DNA from 2 places in the Roseburia yibonii genome. Region 1 is predicted to be linked to the other one. Evidence: a T-box and tRNA genes for the amino acid it is inferred to sense, from the RefSeq annotation. Region 1 holds a T-box; the other holds one or more tRNA genes.
What was found. A T-box is a leader RNA that pairs with one kind of tRNA and senses whether it is charged. The one in region 1 lies ahead of metG (methionine--tRNA ligase), so its partner is inferred to be a tRNA-Met.

Region 1 (4,426 bases):
GCAGTCAGCAATGCCGTAGGTTCAAATATTTTTAATCTGATGGTCGTCTGTGGGGTATGCGCGCTTTTTACACCGCTTGCAGTACAGAGAGACACGTTAAAGCGTGACCTTCCGTTTTCAATCATCGTAGCGGGACTGTTACTTGTGCTCGGATATTTTGGAATGACGCTTGGCAGAGTGGACGGAATCATTTTACTCGTGGTCTTTGCGGTATTTTTGGTGATCATGGTAAAATCCGCGTTAAAGGCAAGACGGGACGGAGATATTACGGCGGCGGAACAGGAAGATCAGGAGATCGCGGATGAGGTAGAGATCCTTCCGGTATGGAAATGCATCGTATTTATTGTTGTGGGAGCGATCGGTATTGCACTCGGCGGAGACGCGGTCGTAAACGGCGCATCCGTGATTGCGGCAGAATTTGGCCTGAGCCAGACGCTGATCGGTCTTACGATCGTGGCACTCGGAACATCTTTGCCGGAACTTGTGACTTCTATTGTTGCGGCACGCAAAAACGAAGTGGATATGGCACTCGGAAATGTGATCGGATCGAATATCTTTAACATCCTGTTTGTACTCGGAATCGCGGCTGCGATAAGCCCGATCCAGTTTATCCGGGAAAATATCATAGATATCATACTGCTCATTTTCATGAGCCTGGAAGTATGGTTCTTTGCGCAGAGCAAAAAGAAACTCACGCGCGGGGAAGGCATTGTAATGCTTTTGGTCTATGCGGTTTATATGGTATATATCTGCAAGCGTTAGGCATGCAAAATGATTGAAAATCCGGGAAAAAGAGACTATAATATAAAAAATTGGTAAAGGAGAGATGCCTGATGGAAATTTTTGAAAAAATCGGTGATACGATCGTGAGCGCCGGAAAAGATGTAACAGAGAAGGCAAAAGAACTTTCAAGTGTGGCAAAATTAAAGATGGATATCCGCGCAAAGGAAGACTTTGTGGAGAAACAGTATGCGCTGATCGGAAAGAAATATTATGAAGCGCATAAGGATGACGACATTCTGGATTATGAAGAGTGCAACGTCATTGAAGAGGCTTTAAGCGCGATATCAGATATGAAAACACAGCTTATGAACTTAAAGGGAGCAAAGAAATGTCCGAACTGCGGAGCGGAAGTTGCAGAGGACGCAAGCTTCTGCGCAAGCTGCGGAACAAAGCTGGACGACTTTTTTGAAGACTGAGTAAAAAGTTGACAAGTGAAAAAGACTGTGATAGTTTTAATAAAGCGAATGTAAACACGTTGAAAAAGAGAGTATATCTGCAAAAATATGACAGAGAGTCCCGGATTGCTGAGAGCGGGGTATAGGCAGGCAGATAGAAGATGGCTTTGGAGTGGCAGGGCTGAACCGTGATGGATAAGTTCTGACAGGACCGCCTGTTACAGCGGAGAGTATCGCATCGTTTTTAACAGATGCTGTACCTGATGAGGCTTTTACCGCGAGGTAGGAGTAAAGTGAAGTGGTAACACGGTTGATCCCGTCTTCATTTCCGGAAGATCCGGAAGTGAGGGCGGTTTTTTTATATATAGCAATAAGAAAAAGAGGAGATAAAAAGATGGCAGACAAAGGAAAATTTTATATGACAACTGCAATCGCATACGCATCCGGCAAACCGCACATCGGGAATACTTATGAGATCGTGCTTGCAGATGCGATCGCGCGTTACAAAAGACAGGAAGGCTATGATGTCTATTTCCAGACAGGAACCGATGAGCATGGCCAGAAGATCGAGTTAAAGGCAGAGGAAGCCGGAATCTCACCGCAGGAATATGTGGATCAGGTATCTGCGGAGGTAAAGAAGATCTGGGATCTGATGAATGCTTCCTATGATAATTTTATCCGTACTACCGACGCGGATCACAAGAAACAGGTTCAGAAGATCTTTAAGAAGCTCTACGATAAAGGTGACATTTACAAGGGATCCTATGAGGGACTTTACTGTACACCGTGTGAATCTTTCTGGACAGAGTCACAGTTAGTGGACGGAAAGTGCCCGGATTGCGGCCGTGAAGTAAAGCCGGCAAAGGAGGAGGCATATTTCTTTAAAATGAGCAAGTATGCGGATCGCCTGATCGAGCACATCAATACACATCCGGAATTTATCCAGCCGGTTTCCAGAAAAAATGAGATGATGAACAATTTCCTGCTTCCGGGACTTCAGGATCTTTGTGTATCCAGAACTTCCTTTAAATGGGGAATCCCGGTAGATTTTGATCCGAAGCATGTCGTTTATGTATGGCTGGATGCGCTGACAAACTATATCACCAAGATCGGATATGACGCGGATGGCAATTCCTCGGAGCTGTTTAATAAAAACTGGCCGGCGGATCTTCATCTGATCGGAAAGGACATTATCCGTTTCCATACGATCTACTGGCCGATCTTTCTGATGGCACTCGATCTGCCACTGCCAAAGCAGGTATTCGGACATCCGTGGCTGTTGCTTGGAGACGGCAAGATGAGTAAATCAAAAGGAAATGTCCTGTATGCGGATGAACTGGTAGATTTCTTTGGTGTAGACGCGGTGCGCTATTTTGTACTGCATGAGATGCCATTTGACAATGACGGTGTGATCACCTGGGATCTTTTAGTAGAGAGAATTAACTCTGATCTTGCGAACACGCTCGGAAACCTTGTAAACCGTACCATCTCCATGAGCAACAAGTATTTTGGCGGTGTGGTAACGGATACCAAGGTGAGCGAAGCAGTAGATGATGACTTAAAGAAAGTAGCGACAGAGACCGTTGGAAAGGTAGAGAAGAAGATGGCGGATCTTCGTGTAGCGGATGCGATCACGGAAATCTTCAATCTTTTTAAGCGCTGCAACAAATATATCGATGAGACAACGCCGTGGATCCTTGCAAAGGATGATGCGACCAAGCCGCGTCTTGAGACGGTATTATACAACCTGGTAGAGGGCATCACCATGGGAGCAACGCTCTTAAAGAGCTTTATGCCGGATACAGCGGAAAAGATCTTCGCACAGTTAAATACCAAGGAGATTCCGTTTGATGAGCTGGGTACCTTCGGTCATTATGTAAGCGGAACCCAAGTGACTGAGACACCGGAGATCCTCTTTGCGCGTCTGGATATCGAAGAAGTTATGAAGAAAGTGGAAGAGCTTCATCCGAAGAAAGAGGAAAGTGAAGCAGCCGCAGGCGAAGAAGGCGGAATCGACATCGAGGCAAAACCGGAGATCACCTTTGAAGATTTTGAAAAACTGCAGTTCCAGATCGGAGAAGTGATCGCGTGTGAGGCAGTTCCGAAGTCCAAAAAACTGCTCTGCTCCAAGGTAAAGGTCGGAAGCAGCGTAAAGCAGATCGTTTCCGGCATCCATAAGTACTATACCCCGGAAGAAATGGTGGGTAAAAAGGTCATGGTACTTGTAAACTTAAAACCGGCAAAACTGGCAGGAGTTCTTTCAGAAGGAATGCTGCTGTGCGCAGAAGATGCGGACGGAAATCTGTCTCTTATGACCTCTGAGAAACCAATGCCGTCAGGAGCGGAAATTGCATAGTAAGATATTTGAGACACATGCGCATTATGAGGATGCAAAATTTGATGCGGACAGGGAGGCATTTATTGCATCCCTGCCGGAACATGACATTGAATATGTGATCAATGTCGGTTCCAGTCTTGAGACGACGGAAAAGAGCATTGCCCTCGCGGAGCAGTATGACTTTATTTATGCGGCGGTCGGGGTGCATCCGAGTGATGTGACAGAGTTAAACGAGGAAAATTTTAAGGCGATCGAGCAGGCTGCGGAGCACAAAAAGGCGGTGGCAGTCGGGGAGATCGGACTGGACTATTACTGGGATAAAGAGCCGCAGGTGCAGGAGAATCAGCGTTACTGGTTCAAACGCCAGCTGGAACTGGCAAAAGAGAAGGATCTTCCGGTCATCATCCACTCCAGGGATGCCGCAGAGGATACCATGCAGATCTTAAAGGAAACGCCGATGCGTGAAATGCCGGGCGTGATCCATTGTTACTCCTATTCGGTAGAGATGGCGCGTGAATTTCTGAAGATGGGCTATGATATCGGCGTAGGCGGAGTGCTGACGTTTAAGAACGCGAAGAAGCTTCGGGCAGTGGTCGAAGAGATTCCGCTGGAGCGGATCCTGCTTGAAACGGATTGTCCGTATATGGCGCCGGAACCGCACCGGGGCGAGCGGAACAGTTCGCTTTTTATTCCGTATGTTGTAGAAAAAATCGCGGAAATTAAAAGTATTTCAACAGAAGAAGTATTACAGACAACGAACGCAAATGCGAAAAAGCTGTTTGCGCGGGTAAAGTAAAACAGAGATACCGGATACGGTGGAGTTTCAGTTTTGAAATTCCACCGTATCTTTTTGGAAACGTTTCGGAATGTTCTGATTCTGAAGTGACGGATTTTTGCGGGCTTCGATTGT
Region 2 (4,426 bases), on a different contig from region 1:
CCGATGCTTGTCCGGGACGGCAGCGAGGAGGAGATGGCGACGATCGTCATGGCGACTGTGGAGGGCGATATCCATGATATCGGGAAGAACCTGGTCGTACTGATGTTAAAGAATTACGGTTACAGGGTACTGGATCTCGGCAAAGACGTGGCGGCTTCCATTATCGTGGATACGGCATTGAAAGAAAATGCGAAAGTGATCGGGCTTTCTGCGCTGATGACAACAACGATGATGCGCATGAAGGATGTCGTGGAACTGGCGCAGGAAAAGGGATACAAGGGAAAGATCATTATCGGAGGTGCTGCGATCACCCCGAGTTTTGCGGATGAGATTGGTGCGGACGGTTACTCAAAGGATGCGGCGGAATGTGTAAAGCTGGTGGAACGCCTGCTTGCGGAATAATTTTTGATAAAGAAGGAAAAACCATGGAAATTGATACAATAGCAACAGAAATAAAGGCAACGGATATTGAGGGACTGCGGATCGGACAGGCAAAGAGTGAAAAGGGAAAAACCGGCGTGACCGTGCTGCTGTTTGATCAGCCGGCGACCGGAGGCGTGGATATCAGCGGTGGAGGACCTGCGTCCAGAGAAACCCCGCTTCTTTCACCGCTTACGGCAAACAATCCGATCCATGCAGTTGTTCTTTCCGGCGGTTCGGCGTATGGTCTGGAAGCGGCTGCCGGTGTCATGCGTTATCTGGAAGAGCATGGCATTGGTTATGACACCAGGTTTGCGAAAGTGCCGCTTGTGTGCCAGTCCTGCATTTATGATCTCGGATATGGAGATCCGTCGATCCGCCCCGATGCGCAGATGGGCTATGATGCCTGCGTGGATGCCGAGGCTGCAAAAGAGCCGAAGAGTGGGAATGAGGGTGCTGGCTGTGGAGCAACGGTTGGAAAACTGTTCGGTATGGAATGTGCCGAGAAGTCCGGTCTTGGCATTGCGGCGCTTAAAGTCGGGGAACTGAAAATGGCAGCAGTGGTTGTGGTGAATGCATTCGGAGATATTTTTGATTCCACGACCGGGAAAAAGATCGCGGGGCTAAAGAGCCCGGACCGCACAAAGGAACTTGATACCTGTGCGGAATTTCTTAAGATCGCAAAGCCTACAGATTTTTATAAGGAAAATACAACGATCGGGGCGATCGTGACAAATGGAAGATTTGCACAGGATGAGGCAAATAAGATCGCATCCATGGCGCGCTGCGCTTATGCGAGAAACATAAATCCGGTCGGAACTATGGCGGATGGCGATACGATCTATGCGGTTTCTATGGGGAATGTGCGTGCGGATATCAATGTGGCGGGAACGCTTGCAGCGAAAGTCATGTCCCTGGCCATTGAGCGCGCGGTACGTGATGCGGCAATACCGGATGCGGAATATCTGGCAAACTGTGTCCGTCTGGAAAAGTAAAAAATATGGGAAACAGGTATTGACTTTACTTTTTTTGGATAGTATAATGACTAAGTCGGTCGATGAATTTTGACCGCAAATGGGATCTTAGCTCAGCTGGGAGAGCATCTGCCTTACAAGCAGAGGGTCATAGGTTCGAGCCCTATAGGTCCCATTTTACCGCAAGGTAATCAATATGGCGAGATAGCTCAGTTGGCTAGAGCATACGGTTCATACCCGTAGTGTCGAGGGTTCAAATCCCCCTCTCGCTACTATAGAAAGAGAAGACCGGATGAGGCAGTTTGCTTTGTCCGGTCTTTTTGTATTGGTGACGAGGACATGAAGAGTTTATAATAATTTAATTTGTTCCCGGAATCGGCGTGTGCTAAGATAAATATATAAAAGCATATTTTCTATCCGGACAACAGTCCGTCTGTCCGCCATCCGGCGGTTCTAAACATTCTTGTTATTTCAGAAAATTCATGCTTTTTCCACAATCAAAAAGCAGGGGTTTTCGAAGAACTGCTCCTGCGGCGACAGGAGGAAAATAAAATATGGACAAAACAAAAGAAACAGGAAATCAGGTATACCGCAGTTACAAAGACCGGTTGTTCCGCATGGTGTTCCGCGAGAAAAAAGAGCTGCTCGGGCTTTATAATGCAGTAAATGGCACGTCATACACCGATCCGGAGGCGCTTACCGTTGTGACACTGGAAAACGCCATTTACATGAACATGAAGAATGACCTTGCGGTCGTCATGGATTTTTACATGGATCTGTATGAGCATCAGAGCACCTATAACCCGAATATCCCGCTCCGCAACCTGCATTATGTGGCAAAGGAGCTGCGAAGCTGGAGTGGTGGGCGGACAATTTATGGGAGACAGCTCGTAAAGATACCGACACCGCGCTTTTTCGTGTTCTATAACGGAAGGGATATGCAGCCGGAGCGGCAGGTGTTAAAGCTGTCCGATGCATTCATAAACCCGGAGGAAGATCCGGCACTGGAATTAAAGGTCGTGATGTTAAATATCAACCTTGGCAGGAATAAAGAGCTGATGGAACAGTGCCATACGCTGCTTGAGTACGCGCAGTTTGTTGACCGGCTCAGAACCTGTGAAAAGAGCATGGGACGGGAAGAAGCGGTGAAACATACGGTGGATACCTGCATCAGAGAAGGGATCCTGCGGGATTTCCTGTTAAAATACAGAGAGGAGGCCATAGAGATGTGTATCTTTGAATATGATGAGGAAGAGACCCTGCGTCAGCTGGGACAGCAGAGTTATGAGGAAGGCGTAGCAGCCGGGATTGAGCAGGGCAGAACAGAAGGAGTGACGGTCGGAATCGAACGAGGCAGAGAAGAAGGCAGGCTTGTCGGGGAAGAACAGTTGCTTTTTCGGCTGATCTGTACAAAGCTGAAAAAAGGAAAAACGCCGGAGGTGATTGCGGAAGAACTGGAGGAAGATGTTTCCAGGGTAGAACAGATCTGTGAAAAGGCGAAAAGTTTTGCGCCGGAGTATGACTGGAAAAAAGTTTATGAGCAGATGAAGCAGCTGTAAACAGCGGCAGTTATCGATATAAAGCTGAAATAAAAAAGAGATCATCGTATCCGAGATTAGAGTAAACGGATCCCGGGTGGGTGGTCTTTTTTTCGTGGAAAGAGATTCTGCTTTTTTAAATAGGACAGACCCCAGTCGGAAAAGTAGGAAAAATACAGATGGGATGCATTCCTGGGCAGCGGTATAATAAAATCGTAGGAGTTTGTTTTAAATCTGACAGAGCAAAGGAGAAGAAGTTATGGAAGAAAAACAGAAAAAATTTGCTGTGTGGTCGCTGGTATTAGGAATTGTGGGGCTGATCTTTGGCTGTATGTTCCTTGGGCTGCCGGCAGCCATCATTGCGATCATTTTGGGTGTGAAGGTTCTTGGAGTAAGCAGAGATAACAAAGAACGTCACATGGCAGTGGCGGGAATCATTACCGGCGCGGTAGGAATCCTGTTTGCGGTTATTATGGCAGTTTCGGTCGCGAGGACAGATCCTGCACCGGAAGTTTCGGCAGATGCGGCGACGGAAACAGAGTGTGTGGTGGAGACAGAGACATCGGCAGAGCCGGTTGAACTTGAACAGGAGACAGAAGAAGCGCAGTCTGAGATCGTATCCGAACAGATGGAGACGGAGCAGCAGACGGAGACCGAAGTGGTGCAGGAAGAGGCTTCAAATGAGAAAGCATCTGAGAAAGAGACGGAAAAACCGGCACAGCCTGAGGCAGTAACGAATGAAAATACACCGGAAGCAGATGGAACGCAGACGCAAAATGACGGGGCACCTGCGGAAAATGAGGTAGCTGTTGCGGCAGCATCGTCAAATGCGGCTGTGGCAGTGGATAATTCCGGAAGTACCGGTGGAAATTCAGATGCATCCGGAAACGGGGGACAGGCAGTAAGCAATGCGGACAGTAATCCGGCGCCGGCACCTGCACCGGCTGACAGTGGAAGCGGCGTTACGGTACATATTACGGATACCGGATCGAAATATCATTCTGCGGGATGCCAGTATCTGGCGAAAAGTGACCATGAGGTGAGTTTGGAGACTGCAAAATCCATGGGACTGACACCGTGTTCGAGATGCAATCCGCCAAGGTAAGTTTATGTATAATTTAAAGAGCAACCCGATTTTGAATTGACATCTGCTCCGGAAAAATGATATAATCCTACAAACCCGATAGGAATTACAGGCAAAACAAAAAGTAACAAAGGATGAGGAGCAAATATCATGAAAAAACGAAACAGATGGCTGGCAGGAGTGCTTGCGGCAGTGACTTTACTTGGAGGCTGCGGAAGCGCGGGACAGGAAACATTAAAGCAGACAGACGCAGAAGGGGAAAATCAGGCGACGGAGACAGCAGTCGAAGATACGGCGTCTGCGACAGAACAGATCGCAGAGACGGAGCAGACCGGACCGGTGACATTTACGGATGATCTGGGACGTGAGGTGACGGTGGATCACCCGCAGCGTGTGGCGGCACTGATCGG

Region 2: it encodes a tRNA-Met, which carries the amino acid that the T-box ahead of metG (methionine--tRNA ligase) is inferred to sense. The anticodon was not compared.

Annotation. Positions count from the first base shown of each region.
Region 1 is NZ_JACOQH010000010.1:91,730-96,155, reverse strand. Features, by position in the region: gene H8Z76_RS12310 (calcium/sodium antiporter) at 1-762, shown strand, start outside; gene H8Z76_RS12305 (zinc ribbon domain-containing protein) at 834-1,199, shown strand; T-box leader at 1,250-1,505, shown strand; gene metG (methionine--tRNA ligase) at 1,573-3,534, shown strand; gene H8Z76_RS12295 (TatD family hydrolase) at 3,527-4,312, shown strand; gene H8Z76_RS12290 (TIGR03915 family putative DNA repair protein) at 4,340-4,426, opposite strand, start outside.
Region 2 is NZ_JACOQH010000012.1:15,949-20,374, forward strand. Features, by position in the region: gene H8Z76_RS12820 (homocysteine S-methyltransferase family protein) at 1-402, shown strand, start outside; gene H8Z76_RS12825 (P1 family peptidase) at 426-1,415, shown strand; tRNA gene H8Z76_RS12830 (tRNA-Val) at 1,497-1,569, shown strand; tRNA gene H8Z76_RS12835 (tRNA-Met) at 1,593-1,666, shown strand; gene H8Z76_RS12840 (RpnC/YadD family protein) at 1,949-2,953, shown strand; gene H8Z76_RS13715 (DUF4190 domain-containing protein) at 3,192-4,037, shown strand; gene H8Z76_RS12850 (ABC transporter substrate-binding protein) at 4,167-4,426, shown strand, end outside.